DNA from 2 places in the Streptomyces sp. NPDC034085 genome. Region 1 is predicted to be linked to the other one. Evidence: riboswitches for the same ligand, from Rfam matches in the RefSeq annotation. Region 1 holds a riboswitch; the other holds the start of a gene.

Region 1 (7,862 bases):
CCGACCTCCGCCCGCAGCGCCGCCAGCTTGTCGTCCACCTCGGGGCGGTGGGCGAGGGCCCGCAGGTCGTCCCCGTCGACGCCGAGGGCGAAGACCCCGACGTTGGTGCGCTTGTGCCGCACGGGGCTGTTGGGGTTCTTGTGGACGTAGCGGGCCTCCGCCGGATCCACCCCGGCCGGGGACTTCGGCTCGGCGATGCCCCGCTCGTCGTCCAGGTGCGCGCCGGCCATGAAGGTGTGCGCCCACGCCCAGGTGTGGAAGCCCACCAGGTCCGCGCCCAGCATCCCCCACACCAGCCGGCTGCGGATGTCGTCCGGGAGCATGTCCAGGAACTCCCGCGACGCCCAGGGGGTGTGCGTGAAGTGGGCGATCCGCAGGTCCGGCCGCAGTTCGCGCAGGGCGCCCGGGACCAGGGCCAGGTGGTAGTCCTGGACCAGGACCGACGCGCCCTCGGCGGCCTCCTCGGCCAGCGCTTCGGCGAAGGCCTGGTTGTAGGCGGCGTACGACTCCCAGCGGCGGCGGAACGCCGCGTCGAAGACCGGCTCGCGCGGGACGTCGTAGAGGTGGTGGTGGGTGAACCAGAGCACCGAGTTGGCGATGCCGTTGTACGCGTCGTCGTACACCGCCGGGTCGATGTCCAGCATCCGGACGCCCGGCTCGGAAACGCCCCGGCGGACCGCCTCCCGGTCGGCGTCGGACAGGGCCGCGCAGATCCACAGGGCCTCCGGCTGAGCGGCGAGCGCCGCGGACAGGCCGGAGACCAGGCCGCCACCGCCGCGGCGTGCGCTGAGGGTGCCGTCGGCGGCGAGGGCGTACGAGAGCGGGCCGCGGTTGGCGGCGACGAGTACCTGAGAAGCCATGCCGCGAACCTAGCCCGGGTCCTCCTCGCTCAAACGTCCGGGAATTGTCCGGTTCGTCACGCCCTGGCCGCGCCGCGCCCCGCGCCACCCGCGCGGCCCGCGCCTCACGCCACCCGCCGGCCCGCGTACTCCCCGACCTCCACCATCGGCGGCCGCTCCTCCGTGTCCACGGGGTACGTGCGCGGAACGAACCCGTCCGGCCCCCGCTCGAACTGCGTCAGCTCCGGCCGTACGAGGTGCCCGCGCGAGAGCCGCAGCTGCGCGGTGCGGTAGATCGCCGCGGCCATCCGGCCCAGCGCCCGCCCGTCCTGGTGCCGGTGCAGCCGGACCCCCACGTCCACCTGGGCCAGCGCGTCCAGCCCGGCCGTGTGCAGCGCGTCCACCAGCAGGCCCAGTTCCACCCCGTACCCGACGGGGAACGGCAGCCGCTCCAGCAGGGAGCGGCGCACCGCGTACTCACCCCCCAGCGGCTGGACGAACCCCGCCAGCTGCGGCCAGTGGAGGTTCAGCAGGGGCCGCGCCACCAGCTCCGTCACCCGGCCGCCCTGCCCGGGGGCGTCCCCCAGGGGGCGGTCGTACATCGCCTTGACGAACTGCACCTGCGGGTCGGTCAGCAGCGGCCCGACGATCCCCGAGACGAAGACGGAGTCGAAGTCCCGCAGGTCGGCGTCCACGAAGCAGACGACGTCCCCGGTTGTGGCCAGCAGCGAGCGCCACAGCACCTCGCCCTTGCCCGGCAAGGCCGGGAGCCGCGGCAGGATCGCGTCGCGGTGCACCACCCGGGCGCCGGCCTCCGCGGCGACCTCGGCCGTACGGTCGGTGGAGCCCGAGTCGACCACCACCAGCTCGTCCACCAGCGGGACCGCGAGCCCCTCCATCAGGTCGCGCCGGATGACCTCGACGATCTGCCCGACGGTGGCCTCCTCGTCGAGCGCGGGCAGCACCACGCTGACCGTCGTCCCGGCCGCCCGTTTCCGTTCGAGCAGCTGGTCGAGCGGTCGGTCGGCGGCGGACCAGGAGCGGTCTGCCAGCCAGCGCTCCACCTCATCCAGCACTCTCAGCACTCCCTGGCTTCTCTGCGGCACTCGGCGGTTTGCGGCCGAATCGTGATCCATCTCGCGGTTCGGACGGCTGTCTCAACCGCCCGTCCCTTCGGTTACAGTCTTGAACAACGCGAAGGACCGCCGCATGCCGGGGGTCCCGCGCGACAAACGCACCGGCGCGCCACAGAGCGCGTGTGCCGGTGCCATACCGCTCATCCAGAGGGGCAGAGGGACACGGCCCGTTGAAGCCCCGGCAACCCTCCAGTCGGTTCTCGCACGCGCGGGGCCCCGGCTAGGGAAGGTGCCAATTCCGTCTCATGGCGAAGTGCGCCATGGGGAAGATGAGGAGAAAGGGCCTCGCCATCATGGCTGCACAGACTGTCGCCACCTCTGCCGATCTCGGACCCGCCACCGGCCTTTCCTGTCGCGAGTGCGGTACCCGCTTCGAACTGGGCCCCATCTTCGCGTGCGCCGAGTGCTTCGGCCCGCTGGAAGTGGCCTACGAACTGCCGCTCGGCGACCCCGAGGCCCTGCGCGCCGCGATCGAGGCCGGCCCGGACAACATCTGGCGCTACGCGCCGCTGCTGCCCGTCCCGGCGGACGTGGCCTCCAAGCCGAGCCTGAACCCCGGCTTCACCCAGCTCGTGGACGCGCAGAACCTGGCCAAGGAGCTGGGCGTCACCGGCAAGCTCTACGTCAAGGACGACTCCGGCAACCCGACGCACTCCTTCAAGGACCGTGTCGTGGCCATCGCCGTCGAGGCCGCCCGCGCCTTCGGCTTCACCACCCTCTCCTGCTCCTCCACCGGCAACCTGGCCGGCGCCGTCGGCGCCGCGGCCGCCCGGGCCGGATTCCGCTCCTGCGTGTTCATCCCGCACGACCTGGAGCAGGGCAAGGTCGTCATGGCCGGTGTCTACGGCGGCGACCTCGTCGGCATCGAGGGCAACTACGACGACGTCAACCGCTTCTGCTCCGAGCTCATCGGCGACCCGCTGGGCGAGGGCTGGGGCTTCGTCAACGTCAACCTGCGCCCCTACTACGGCGAGGGCTCCAAGACCCTGGCGTACGAGATCTGCGAGCAGCTCGGCTGGCAGCTGCCCGACCAGATCGTCGTCCCGATCGCGTCCGGCTCCCAGCTGACGAAGATCGACAAGGGCCTCCAGGAGCTGATCAAGCTCGGTCTGGTCGAGGACAAGCCCTACAAGATCTTCGGCGCCCAGGCCGAGGGCTGCTCCCCGGTCTCGACCGCCTTCAAGGCCGGCCACGACGTGGTCCGCCCGCAGAAGCCGAACACCATCGCCAAGTCGCTGGCCATCGGCAACCCGGCGGACGGCCCGTACGTCCTGGACATCGCGCGGCGCACCGGCGGCTACGTCGAGGACGTCACCGACGAGCAGGTCGTCGAGGCCATCAAGATCCTCGCGCGGGCCGAGGGCATCTTCGCCGAGACCGCGGGCGGCGTGACCGTCGGCGTGACGAAGAAGCTCATCGAGAACGGGCTGCTCGACCCGGCGCTGACCACCGTCGTCCTGAACACCGGTGACGGCCTCAAGACCCTGGAGGCGGTGTCCGGGGACACCGGGCAGACCGCCACCATCCGCCCGAGCCTGGACGCGTTCCGCGCCGCCGGGCTGGCCTGACCCTTCCCTCCGACACCCGGAAAGGCGGTAGCGCCATGAGCGTCAACGTCCGCATCCCCACCATCCTGCGCACCTACACCGGCGGCGCCGCCGAGGTCCCGGCCGAGGGCGCGACCCTCGCCGAGGTCATCGACTCCCTGGAGCAGAACCACCCGGGCATCGCCGCGCGCGTCCTGGACGACCAGGGCAAGCTGCGCCGCTTCGTGAACGTCTACGTCAACGACGACGACGTGCGCTTCGAGGGCGGCCTGCAGACGGCGACGCCGGACGGCGCGGGCGTCTCGATCATCCCCGCCGTCGCCGGCGGCTGCTGACGCGCGGGTGTCGCGCTGACCTTTCATAAACAGAATTGCCCCCTCCGCTAATAAGCGGAGGGGGCAATTCTGCTTGATTGGGCGCGGTAGAGTTGGGCAGTCCCCTCCGCTGTTCTTGCCCGCCGCATATGAGCGGGCCGCCGGATGGTTGACATTGAGTCAACATGCGCGTGCCTTTTGGGCCTTTGGTGCCGCTTGTCTGGCCCGAGTTGCCCTGGAATACTGCAAATTTTCACTCTATTTCAAGCTTTCCGTGTGTCCAGATTTCTCGGCGGATTGACCTGTTGCTGACAGCACCGGTGCGGATACATTCAGCCGCGGTCGAGGCGTTCCGGCGCAAGTTCTGACCCGGGACCGCGAAGTGCGGTCCCGCGCAAGGGCCAGTAATAGGGGAGTTAGGCATGGCTCAGGGCACCGTCAAGTGGTTCAACGCGGAGAAGGGCTACGGCTTCATCGCGGTCGACGGTGGTGCGGATGTGTTCGTCCACTACAGCGCCATCCAGATGGACGGGTACCGCACCCTTGAAGAGGGTCAGCGGGTCGAGTTCGAGATCTCGCAGGGCCAGAAGGGTCCGCAGGCTGACATGGTCAAGCTCGCGGCCGGCTGAGTCGAAGCGCGATCGGCCACCGACGCTCGCACACACGCATGAGGGGCCCACATCCTGGACAGGGATGCGGGCCCCTCCTGTGTGTCGGCCCCAGGTCGCCTGCGTGTTGCCCGAAGCCGCTTGCACTCGCGGGGGTCGAGTGCTAATCATTGGCGTTAGCACTCTCCTGGTGAGAGTGCTACTCAGACGAGGACCGGGCCGGTGAGGCCCGCAGGGTCCGGCGGGAAGGAACCGCCGGGTCCGCAGGCCGTCCGTCGCGGGCGCGGGCGCGGTCCGGAGCAATCCACCCTCCCCTCACGCCTGGCGGCGTAGGGGGAACCCCAGTCCTGGAGGACCACTTCAGATGGCCAAGATCATTGCGTTCAACGAGGAGGCCCGGCGCGGTCTCGAGCGTGGCATGAACCAGCTCGCCGACGCCGTCAAGGTCACCCTTGGCCCCAAGGGTCGCAACGTCGTCCTTGAGAAGAAGTGGGGCGCGCCCACGATCACCAACGACGGCGTCTCCATCGCCAAGGAGATCGAGCTCGAGGACCCGTACGAGAAGATCGGCGCCGAGCTGGTCAAGGAAGTCGCCAAGAAGACGGACGACGTCGCCGGCGACGGTACGACCACCGCCACCGTCCTCGCCCAGGCGCTCGTCCGCGAGGGCCTGCGCAACGTGGCCGCCGGTGCCAACCCGATGGCCCTCAAGCGCGGTATCGAGAAGGCCGTCGAGGCCGTCTCCGCTGCCCTGCTGGCCCAGGCCAAGGATGTCGAGACCAAGGAGCAGATCGCTTCCACGGCCTCCATCTCCGCCGCCGACACCCAGATCGGCGAGCTCATCGCCGAGGCCATGGACAAGGTCGGCAAGGAAGGCGTCATCACCGTCGAGGAGTCCCAGACCTTCGGTCTGGAGCTGGAGCTCACCGAGGGCATGCGCTTCGACAAGGGCTACATCTCGGCGTACTTCGCCACCGACATGGAGCGTATGGAGGCGTCCCTGGACGACCCGTACATCCTGATCGTCAACTCCAAGATCGGCTCGGTCAAGGACCTGCTGCCGCTCCTGGAGAAGGTCATGCAGTCCGGCAAGCCGCTGCTGATCATCGCCGAGGACGTCGAGGGCGAGGCCCTGTCGACCCTGGTCGTCAACAAGATCCGCGGCACCTTCAAGTCCGTCGCCGTCAAGGCCCCGGGCTTCGGCGACCGCCGCAAGGCCATGCTCGGCGACATCGCCATCCTCACGGGCGGTACGGTCATCTCCGAGGAGGTCGGCCTCAAGCTGGAGAACGCCGGTCTCGACCTGCTCGGCCGCGCCCGCAAGGTCGTCATCACCAAGGACGAGACCACCATCGTCGACGGTGCCGGTGACAGCGACCAGGTCCAGGGCCGCGTCAACCAGATCCGCGCCGAGATCGAGAACTCCGACTCGGACTACGACCGCGAGAAGCTCCAGGAGCGCCTCGCGAAGCTGGCCGGCGGCGTGGCCGTCATCAAGGCCGGTGCCGCGACCGAGGTCGAGCTCAAGGAGCGCAAGCACCGCATCGAGGACGCCGTGCGCAACGCGAAGGCGGCCGTCGAGGAGGGCATCGTCGCCGGTGGTGGCGTGGCCCTGCTCCAGGCCTCCTCGGTCTTCGAGAAGCTCGAGCTCACCGGTGACGAGGCGACCGGCGCCAACGCCGTGAAGCTCGCGCTGGAGGCCCCGCTGAAGCAGATCGCCGTCAACGGCGGTCTCGAGGGCGGCGTCGTCGTCGAGAAGGTGCGCAACCTGGCCGTCGGCCACGGTCTGAACGCCGCGACCGGCGAGTACGTCGACATGATCGCCGAGGGCATCATCGACCCGGCGAAGGTCACGCGCTCCGCCCTGCAGAACGCCGCGTCCATCGCCGCGCTCTTCCTGACCACCGAGGCCGTCATCGCCGACAAGCCCGAGAAGGCCGGTGCCCCCGCGGGCGGCGGCATGCCGGGCGGTGACATGGACTTCTGATCGGCCCCTGGCTGATCGGCTGTTCTCGAACGAGGGCGGCACCCCCGGCGGGGTGCCGCCCTCGGGCGTTCCCGGAGACGGACGGCGGTGCCCGGCTGCCGGGACGGATCACCATCGGTCCCCGGGCTTTGGTTGACTGGGGGCATGAGCGATCTGTTCGTCAAGATCTGCGGGCTGAAGACCGCGCACGACGTCGACGTGGCCGTGGAGGCCGGGGCCGACGCCGTCGGGTTCGTCTTCGCGCCCGGCAGCCCCCGGACCATCGGCGCCGCCGAGGCCCGGGAGCTGGCCGCGCGGGTGCCGGACGGGGTGCTGACCGTCGGGGTGTTCCGGGGGCAGTCCGTCGAGGAGGTGCGCCGGCTGACCGAGGAGAGCGGCGTACGCGGCGTACAGCTGCACGGCGACGAACCGGCCGCGCACTACGCGGAACTGCGCGCCCCGGGCCGGACGCTGCTGCGCGCCACCGCCGAGCACGTCGGGCGGTGCGGGGAGTACGGGGAGGACCTGCTGCTCATCGACGCCCCCGACCCGGGCTCCGGCAAGCCCTGGAACTGGGGCTCCGCGGAATTCCGGGCGCCCGACGGGCGGTGGCTGCTGGCCGGCGGGCTGAACCCGGGCAACGTGCGGGAGGCCGTCAAGGCGACGCGGGCCTGGGGCGTGGACGTCTCCAGCGGTGTCGAGCGGGAGCGCGGCGTGAAGGACCCCGGGCTGATCCGCGCCTTCATCGAAGCGGTGCGGGGTTCCTCGCACGGGTGACGCCGCGGGCGTGGGCGGCGGGTGTGGGCGGTGGTAGCCCGGCGTGCCGCCGTCAGTCCGCGGAGCTAGCCTGGAACTGGACGCAGGTGCCCGGCGCGCGGGTTCTGGACCGCTGAACTGCCGGTCCAGGGCGGGCGGGTCCGAGGTGGACGAGGCCGTGTGCGCCCCCTCCTCCCCCGCCTCATCGCACCCGGGCCCTCGGCGCGCTCGCGCCGTCGAGGCGTCCGCCCCCATCGGTGCTTTCCCGGCAAGGAGGGAACGCATGAACAGGCATGCCCGTTATGCACTTCTCGCCCCGCTCCTGGTCACCGCGGTCGCCATGCCGCCCACGATGGCCGCCCACGCCGCCCCCGCCCCGCTCACGCCGTCCGCCGCCCCCCAGGCGGCCTGCAAGCTCGTCGTGGCACCCGGCACGAATCCCGTCGAGTACGACCTGGTGATGACCGGCTTCAGGGGCGGTCAGCTGCTCAGGGTGTCGGGCCCGGAGAAATTCCAGCGCAACGCCAACGGCGCGGGCTCCGTCACGGAAGAGGACGTCAAGAAGGGCGCCTACACCGTGACGAGCGGCTGGGGCAGGAACGAGCGGAAGACAGGCTGCACCAAGGATCCCAGGCCGCCCGCGCCCGTCAAGGTCCGGATCACCGACGCGGACATCACGGGCGCGTCCACCACTCC
Region 2 (7,862 bases), on a different contig from region 1:
CGACCACCGGCCGGCCGGGCGGCTCGGCCCGCACCAGCTGGCGGATCAACTCGTCGGCCGTCACGCCCGCCTTGGAGAACAGCACCCGCACCCCGCGCGGCGGTGCCAGCAGCACCGGCGCCGCCAGCTCCGCGCCGTCGAAGACGCACGTCATCTCGGCGCCCGTCTGCGCGGCCAGCATCGACAGCCCGCCCAGCAGCCGCAGCCGCTGCTTCTCCAGCGGCATCGTCGGATAGCCGGTCTTCGTCACGTTGTAGCCGTCGACCACCAGGTGCGCCTGGGGAAGCGCCAACAGCTGGTCCAGCAGGGCCGGATCGGTCTCCGAAAGGGCGCGCGCCGCGATGTCCTTCGGGGTCATCCGGCCCGGCTCCACCGCCTCCACCGTGTCGGCCGGCCGGGTCGAGACCGGCGGCAGCGCCAGCTCGCGCCGCAGCCCCGCCGCCGCGTCCAGCACGGTGTCCAGCAGCAGCCGCAGCCGCATGTCCTCGGTGCTGCGCCCCTCCCGGGCGGCCCGGCGCGAGGTCTCCAGCGCCGACTCCACCTCCGCGAGACGGGCCTTGAGGCGCCGGGTCTCGGTCTCGGCGGCGGCCACCTGTGCGGCCGCCTCACCGCGGATCCCGTCGATCTCGGCGCCCACCTTGCGCAGCGCCGCCTCACCCCGCTTGACGTCGCTCAAGGCGCTGCGCAGCTTGCGCTGAAGCGATTCCGCTTCCTTGCGGGCGGCCTCCAGCTCGGCGCGCACCTGGTCGCCGCCGGTCCGCTGGGCCTCCTTCAGCTGCGCCAGCTCCTCGCGCAGCCGTTCCAGCTCCCGCCGGGTCTCGTCACCGACCCGCTCGGCGTCGGCGCGCTGCGCCTCCTCGCCGGCGGCGGCCACCAGCTTCACCCAGCCGGCCGGGCGCAGCACGTACGCCGCCGCGGCGACGTCCAGCGGGTCGGCGGCGGCGGGAGGGGCCCCGGCCTCCAGGGCCCCGGCCAGCTCCGGCTGCGCCTCGCGCAGCTTCTCCGCGATCCGGCTGCGGAAGACCCCGTCGGTCTCCACCGCGGCGGCCATCGCGGTGCCCGCGAACTTGGCGCGCCGGGTCGGGGTGAAACGGGCGTACTGGCGCAGCTGCGCCGGGAGGTCCGCGACCGTCAGACCGCCGAAGGCGTCCGAGACGATCGCGACGACCCGGCGCCGCACGCCTTCAGGCAGCGGGCGGTCGAGGACCTCCGCGGCGTCACCGGCCGCGTCGGCCGGCCTCGCGCCGCTTGCTGGCTCCACTCTCCGTCACCCCTACCGTGATCTACTGTGGGCCCGGCTCCGTCAGGAGTCGGTGCCCGGCCTGTCCACGAGCTCGATCTGGTCCACCGCGTTGCACCAGCGGCAGCGGACCGACTCGATGGTCTCACTGACCACCTCGCGCTCCTCGACCTTGGGCTCCCCGGCGAGATCGAGGTGGACGTACTCCACGACCTTCGACGATCGGGTGACATCGAACCGCGTGAGGTTGCCGCACAGGGTGCAGCGCCACCGGGTGGTGTCGGTCGGCAGGGGAACCGTCATCAGGCCGCTCTCTCCTTCGTAGCTCATTCAATTAAAGCGGTACGGCGCGGTCGGCGGACCGCAGCACGTAACCCTACGGCCTGGCACCACCCTCAGGCGGGTGCGTCTGCGTCATGCTCTGTCGCATGATCGTAAAGTGGCGGACCCTGTGCGAGGCCGCCCGGGGCCCCGTGGTGACGTACGCGCTGATCGCCGGCTGCTGCGTGGTGTTCGTCATCGGCCCGGCTTCCGGCCTGAACCCGGACTACGGGACGGGCGAGCGGCTGGTCTCGACGGGCACGGCGTACTTCCGGCACTGGGGCGTCGTCCCGGACGAGCTGTTCTCTGGCGCGGTGCGCCCGCTGCTGACGCCGCTCACGGCGCTCTTCGTGCACGGCAGCTGGCTGCACCTGCTCGGGAACATGCTGTTCCTCTACGTCTTCGGCACGATGACGGAGGAACGCATGGGCCGGGCGCCCTTCCTCGTCTTCTACGTCTGTACGGGATACCTGGCGCTCGCGGCCTACGCGGCGGCCAACGCGGCCTCGGACCAGACCCTGGTCGGGGCGTCGGGGGCGATCTCGGCGGCGCTCGGGGCCTTCTTGTGCCTCTTCCCGCGCGCCCGGGTGACGAGCCTGTTCCCGTTCCTGTTCTTCCTGCCGCTGCGCTTCCCGGCCTGGATCGTGCTGGTGTTCTGGTTCGGCCTCCAGTGGCTGGCGGCGCACCGGGCGGGAAGCGGTCCCGGAGTGGCCTACCTGGCCCATGTGGTGGGCTTCTCGCTGGGCTTCCTCTACGCCTGGGGGCGCTATCGCCGGGCGACTAGAGTGAGGAGACCAGTGACTGCCGGCGAGGGAGACAGCCAACCGTGATCACCGCGATCGTGCTCATCAAGACCAGCGTGGACCGCATCCCCGAGATCGCCGAGTCCATCGCCCAGCTGGACAGCGTCAGCGAGGTCTACTCCGTCACCGGCACGTACGACCTGATCGCCCTGGTCCGCGTCGCCCGCCACGAGAACCTCGCGGACATCATCCCGGGCCGCATCAGCAAGATCCCGGGCGTCGAGGCGACGGACACCCACGTGGCGTTCCGCACGTACTCCCAGCACGACCTGGAAGCCGCCTTCGCCATCGGCCTCGACGCGTAGCCCCGCTCCGGGACCGGCCCGTGCCCCGCACGGCGGTGCGGGGCGGCCGCCGCGCCCGCGCCCGCGCTACACCGCCGGGACGCAGCGGCCCTCCTCCGTGCGGTACTGCCACTTGGCGCCGTCCGCGACGAGTTCCCGTACCGCGCGCACGAAGCGCTCCACGTGCTCGTCCGGGGTGCCGGCCCCGAAGCTGACCCGGATCGCGTTCAGCGACCGCTCCCCCGGCGCCGCCTCCGGCGCCCCGCACTCCCCCTGGGCCTGCGGCTCGCTGCCGAGCAGGGTCCGCACCAGCGGGTGGGCGCAGAACAGTCCGTCGCGCACGCCGATCCCGTACTCGGCGGACAGCGCGGCCGCGAAGTGCGAGCTGTTCCAGCCGTCGACGACGAAGGAGATGACGCCGACGCGCGGGGCGTCGTCCCCGAACAGGGACAGCACGCGCACGGCGGGGACCCCGGCCAGGCCCTCGCGGACCTTGGCGATGAGGTGGCGCTCGCGGGCGACGAGGGCGTCGAAGCCGGCCTCGGTCAGGGCGCGGCAGGCGGAGGCGATGGAGTAGGCCCCGATGACGTTCGGGGATCCGGCCTCGTGGCGGGCGGCGGTGGTGTGCCACTCGACGTCCACGCCGCCGTCCTCGCGGCGGGCGACCTTGCGGGAGGCGCCGCCGCCGGCGAGGTACGGCTCCGCCTCCTGGAGCCAGTCGGCGCGGCCGGCGAGCACGCCCGAGCCGAAGGGCGCGTACAGCTTGTGCCCGGAGAAGGCGACCCAGTCCACGTCCAGCTCCCGTACGGAGACGGGGTGGTGGGGGGCCAGCTGGGCGGCGTCCAGCACGATACGTGCGCCGTGGGCGTGCGCGGCGGCGGCCAGCTCCCGGACCGGCCACAGCTCGCCGGTGACGTTGGAGGCGCCGGTGACGCAGACCAGCGCCGGCCCGTACGGGTCGCGGTCGGCCAGGGCCCGCTCCAGGGTGGCGACGGCCTCGCCGGGCGTGCGGGGGGCGTTGAGGTAGGTGACCTGCGCGTTCGTCCAGGGCAGCAGCGAGGCGTGGTGCTCGGTCTCGAAGACGAAGACCTGGCAGTCGGCGGGGAGCGCGGCGGCGAGCAGGTTGAGGGAGTCGGTGGTGGACCGGGTGAAGACCACCTGGTCGTCGGGGCGGCAGTCGAGGAAGTCGGCGACGGTGGTCCGGCTCTGCTCGAAGAGGTCGGTGGACAGCTGCGAGAGGTAGCCGGCGCCGCGGTGGACGCTGCCGTAGTACGGGGCGTACGCGGCGACGTCGTCCCAGACCCGCTGGAGCGCGGGGGCGCTGGCCGCGTAGTCGAGGGCGGCGTAGGTGACCTCGCCGCCGGTGACGAGCGGCACGGTGACGTCGCGGCCGAGGACCGGCAGAGGGGCGTCACAGGCGGGGTCGGTGACGGGGGCGGTGGCGGCAGCGGTGGCGTTCAGGGATGCGGACATGGCGGTATCTCCCGGCAGGCAGGGCTGAATGGCTTCGGTGTGCCCGTACGCGGGTACGGCTCGGCGGCCGACCGGAGGGGTACGGGAGGGCCCCGGAACGAACGGGGGTGCACGGAAGTGGCCCTGGTCCGGGGGGTGAAGAAGGGGCGGAGTCGCCCTATCGCATTCGCTTGCTCACGGAAAACGCTCCTCGAGAGACCAGGACCCCTGGTGTCGAGGGATCCGCGCTTGCCGTAGGCCTTTCTGCCTACGACCTGGTCATCACCCGGGGCACCCCGCCACGGAAGGAGGGTTGCCGGACAGCAAGCCGGGGCCAAAACGCTGTCACTCGTGACCTTGGGGAGCATCCTGCCACATGATCCTCCGCGCGCAAGACCCCGGTCCACGATGTGGACCGGGGTCTCGGTGCGGAAGGGTCAGGCGTTGGTGGCCGCCACCCAGCGCTCCAGCGCGGCCCGGGCCGCACCCGAGTCGATCGCGTCCGCCGCGCGGGCGATGCCCGCCGTCAGCTGCTCCTCCAGCGAGCCGGTGCCCGGGTCCAGGGCCACCAGGGCGGCCGCGGAGTTCAGCAGCACCGCGTCGCGCACCGGGCCGGTCTCGCCGGCCAGCAGGCGGCGGGCGACGTCGGCGTTGTACGACGGGTCCCCGCCGCGCAGGGCCGAGATGTCGACCGTCGCGATGCCCACGTCACGCGGGTCGAAGGCATGCTCCGTGATCCGGCCCTCGCGCACCCACCACACCCGGGAGGTCCCGGTGGTGGTCAGCTCGTCCAGGCCGTCGTCGCCGCGGAAGACCAGCGCGGAGGTGTTCCGCTCGGCGAGCACCCCCGCCATGATCGGGGCCAGCCGCGCGTCCGCCACCCCGACCGCCTGGGCCGTGACCCGGGCGGGGTTGGTGAGCGGGCCGAGGCCGTTGAACGCGGTGCGCACCCCGAGGTCCCGTCGCGCGGAGGCGGCGTACCGCAGGGCCGGGTGGAAGACCACCGCGGCGCAGAAGGTGATGCCGGCCTCCTCCGCGACCTGCGCCACCCGCTCCGGGGTCAGGCCGAGGTTGACGCCGAGCTTCTCCAGGACGTCGGAGGAGCCGCTGGCGGAGGACGCGGCCCGGTTGCCGTGCTTGACGACCTTGGCGCCCGCGCCGGCCGCCACGACGGCGGACATGGTCGAGATGTTGACCGTCTTGGCGCCGTCACCGCCGGTGCCGACGATGTCCAGGGTCCGTCCGGGCACCTCGATCAGGTTGGCGTGGGCGTACATCGTGCGGACCAGGCCCGTGTACTCCTCCACGGTCTCGCCCTTGGCCCGGAGGGCCACCGCGAAGCCCGCGATCTGCGCGTCGGTGGCCTCGCCGCGCATGATCCGCTCCATCGCCCAGGCGGTGTCGTCGGTGGCGAGGTCCTGGCGGTTGAGCAGGGCCTCCAGGATGCCCGGCCAGCCGCGGGCCGCCACGCTGTCGCCGCCTGCCGGGGTCGCAACGTTCATGGTCAGCTCCTGCTGCTTCGTCGGGGTCGCACGTCCCATGGGGACGATCACAGCCTATCCAGCCCCGGAGGCGGCAAAGAGCCCCGTCCAGACACTGGACGGGGCTCTTGCCGTGGCGACACGGGGACCGGCCGGAGCCGGTCCCTCAAGCGGTCGGACCGGAGATCAGTGGTGGCCGTGGCCGGCCTGGATCTCCTTGTACTCCTCCACCGTGGGCTTCGGAATCTGGTTGTTCTCCGCGTAGAAGCCCTTGCTGAGCTTCGCGCGCAGCTTCTCGCCGCGCGTCACCTTGCGCTCGACACCGTTCTCGTCGACCGTGGGGCCGATCTCGACGGGCCGGTACTGCTCGTGCGCGGTGAGCGTGTGCAGCTTGGCCTGCGACAGCGGCTCGTGGACCTCGACGAACTCACCGTGCGGCAGGCGCTTGATGATGCCGGTCTCGCGACCGTGCAGCACCTTGTCGTGGTCCCGGCGCTGGAGGCCGAGGCAGATCCGCTTGGTGGCGATGAAGGCCAGGACCGGGACGACGAAGAAGCCGATCCGGACGAACCACGTGATCGAGTTGATCGACAGGTGGAAGTACTGGGCGAACATGTCGTTGCCGCCGCCGATGAGGAGCACGATGTACTCCGCGATCCAGGCGACACCGAAGGCCGTACGGGTCGGGACGTTGCGCGGGCGGTCCAGGATGTGGTGCTCGCGCTTGTCGCCGGTGACCCAGGACTCGATGAACGGCCAGACGGCGATCGCGCCGAGGACCAGCGGGAAGAGCAGCAGCGGGATGAACACGCCCAGGACGAGCGTGTGGCCCCACAGGTTGATCTCCCAGCCGGGCATGGCACGGATGAGGCCTTCCGGCATACCCATGTACCAGTCGGGCTGCGCACCGGTGGACACGTGGTCCGGGCGGTACGGGCCGAGCGCCCAGATCGGGTTGATCGAGGCGATCGCCGCGACGGCCGCGATGACGCCGAAGACCAGGAAGAAGAAGCCTCCGGCCTTGGCCATGTAGACGGGCAGCAGCGGCATGCCGACGACGTTGTTGTTCGTCTTGCCGGGGCCGGCGAACTGGGTGTGCTTGTGGAAGAACACCAGGATCAGGTGCGCGACCAGCAGGCCCATCATGATGCCGGGCAGCAGCAGGATGTGCACCGAGTAGAACCGCGCGACGAAGTCGCCGCCCGGGAACTCCCCGCCGAAGAGGAACATCGACAGGTAGGTGCCGACGACCGGGACGGAGAGGATGGCGCCCTGCATGAAGCGGACACCGGTGCCCGAGAGCAGGTCGTCCGGCAGCGAGTAACCGGTGAAGCCGGTGAACATGCCGAGGACCAGCAGCAGGAAGCCGAAGATCCAGTTGATCTCACGCGGCTTGCGGAACGCGCCGGTGAAGAAGACGCGCATCATGTGCACGACCATCGCCGCGACGAAGATCAGCGCGGCCCAGTGGTGGATCTGGCGGATCAGCAGACCGCCGCGGACGTCGAAGCTGATGTCCAGGGTCGAGGCGAAGGCCTCGGACATCATGACGCCCTGCATCGGCACGTACGAGCCGTGGTACACGACCTCGTTCATGCTCGGGTGGAAGAACAGCGTCAGGTACACACCCGTGAGGATGATGATGATGAAGCTGTAGAGGCAGATCTCGCCCAGCATGAAGGACCAGTGGTCCGGGAAGATCTTGCGCATGTTCGCCTTGGCGAGGCCGTAGATGCCCAGGCGGCCGTCCGCCCAGTCGGCTACGCGCTCACCGCGCGACGCGTTGCGCGACGCCCCGGTGGCCGAGGTGTTCGTGGAGGTGCTCATCCGCGCTCCCAGAATGCAGGACCGACGGGCTCTTCGAAGTCGCCGTGCGCCTCGAGGAAGCCTTCGTCATTCACGCCGATCCGCAGCTGCGGAAGCGCGTGACCGGCCGGGCCGAAGATGACACGGGCGCCGTCGGAGAGGTCGAAGGTGGACTGGTGGCACGGGCAGAGCACGTGGTGCGTCTGCTGCTCGTACAGGCTGATCGGGCAGCCGACGTGGGTGCAGATCTTGGAGAAGGCCACGATGCCGTCGTGGGACCACTCCAGCTCCCGCTTGTCCTTGATGTCCTCCGGCTGGATGCGGACGATCATCAGGGCGGCCTTGGCGATCTGGACCTGGAAGTCGTGCTGGTCCTCCTCCAGGCCTTCCGGCATGGCGAAGGTCAGCGAACCGACCAGGACGTCCTCGGGACGCAGCGGCTCCATCGTGTTCTGGTTGATGAGCAGCTTGCCCT

What was found. Region 1 has a riboswitch for S-adenosylmethionine ahead of thrC (threonine synthase). Riboswitches for the same ligand answer to the same signal wherever they lie in the genome.
Region 2: it holds a riboswitch for S-adenosylmethionine, as region 1 does, so the genes downstream of both, ACZ501_RS01735 (aminotransferase class V-fold PLP-dependent enzyme) here and thrC (threonine synthase) in region 1, are expected to answer to the same signal.

Annotation. Positions count from the first base shown of each region.
Region 1 is NZ_JBVISL010000011.1:77,626-85,487, forward strand. It holds gene ACZ501_RS29645 (alpha,alpha-trehalose-phosphate synthase (UDP-forming)) at 1-860, opposite strand, end outside; gene ACZ501_RS29650 (glucosyl-3-phosphoglycerate synthase) at 965-1,915, opposite strand; SAM riboswitch class I at 2,113-2,251, shown strand; gene thrC (threonine synthase) at 2,269-3,543, shown strand; gene ACZ501_RS29660 (ubiquitin-like small modifier protein 1) at 3,579-3,857, shown strand; gene ACZ501_RS29665 (cold-shock protein) at 4,259-4,465, shown strand; gene groL (chaperonin GroEL) at 4,809-6,431, shown strand; gene ACZ501_RS29675 (phosphoribosylanthranilate isomerase) at 6,576-7,187, shown strand; gene ACZ501_RS29680 (hypothetical protein) at 7,450-7,862, shown strand, end outside.
Region 2 is NZ_JBVISL010000001.1:361,673-369,534, forward strand. It holds gene ACZ501_RS01715 (NYN domain-containing protein) at 1-1,261, opposite strand, end outside; gene ACZ501_RS01720 (hypothetical protein) at 1,304-1,543, opposite strand; gene ACZ501_RS01725 (rhomboid family intramembrane serine protease) at 1,657-2,391, shown strand; gene ACZ501_RS01730 (Lrp/AsnC family transcriptional regulator) at 2,388-2,669, shown strand; gene ACZ501_RS01735 (aminotransferase class V-fold PLP-dependent enzyme) at 2,736-4,121, opposite strand; SAM riboswitch class IV at 4,341-4,457, opposite strand; gene trpD (anthranilate phosphoribosyltransferase) at 4,538-5,602, opposite strand; gene qcrB (cytochrome bc1 complex cytochrome b subunit) at 5,768-7,408, opposite strand; gene qcrA (cytochrome bc1 complex Rieske iron-sulfur subunit) at 7,405-7,862, opposite strand, start outside.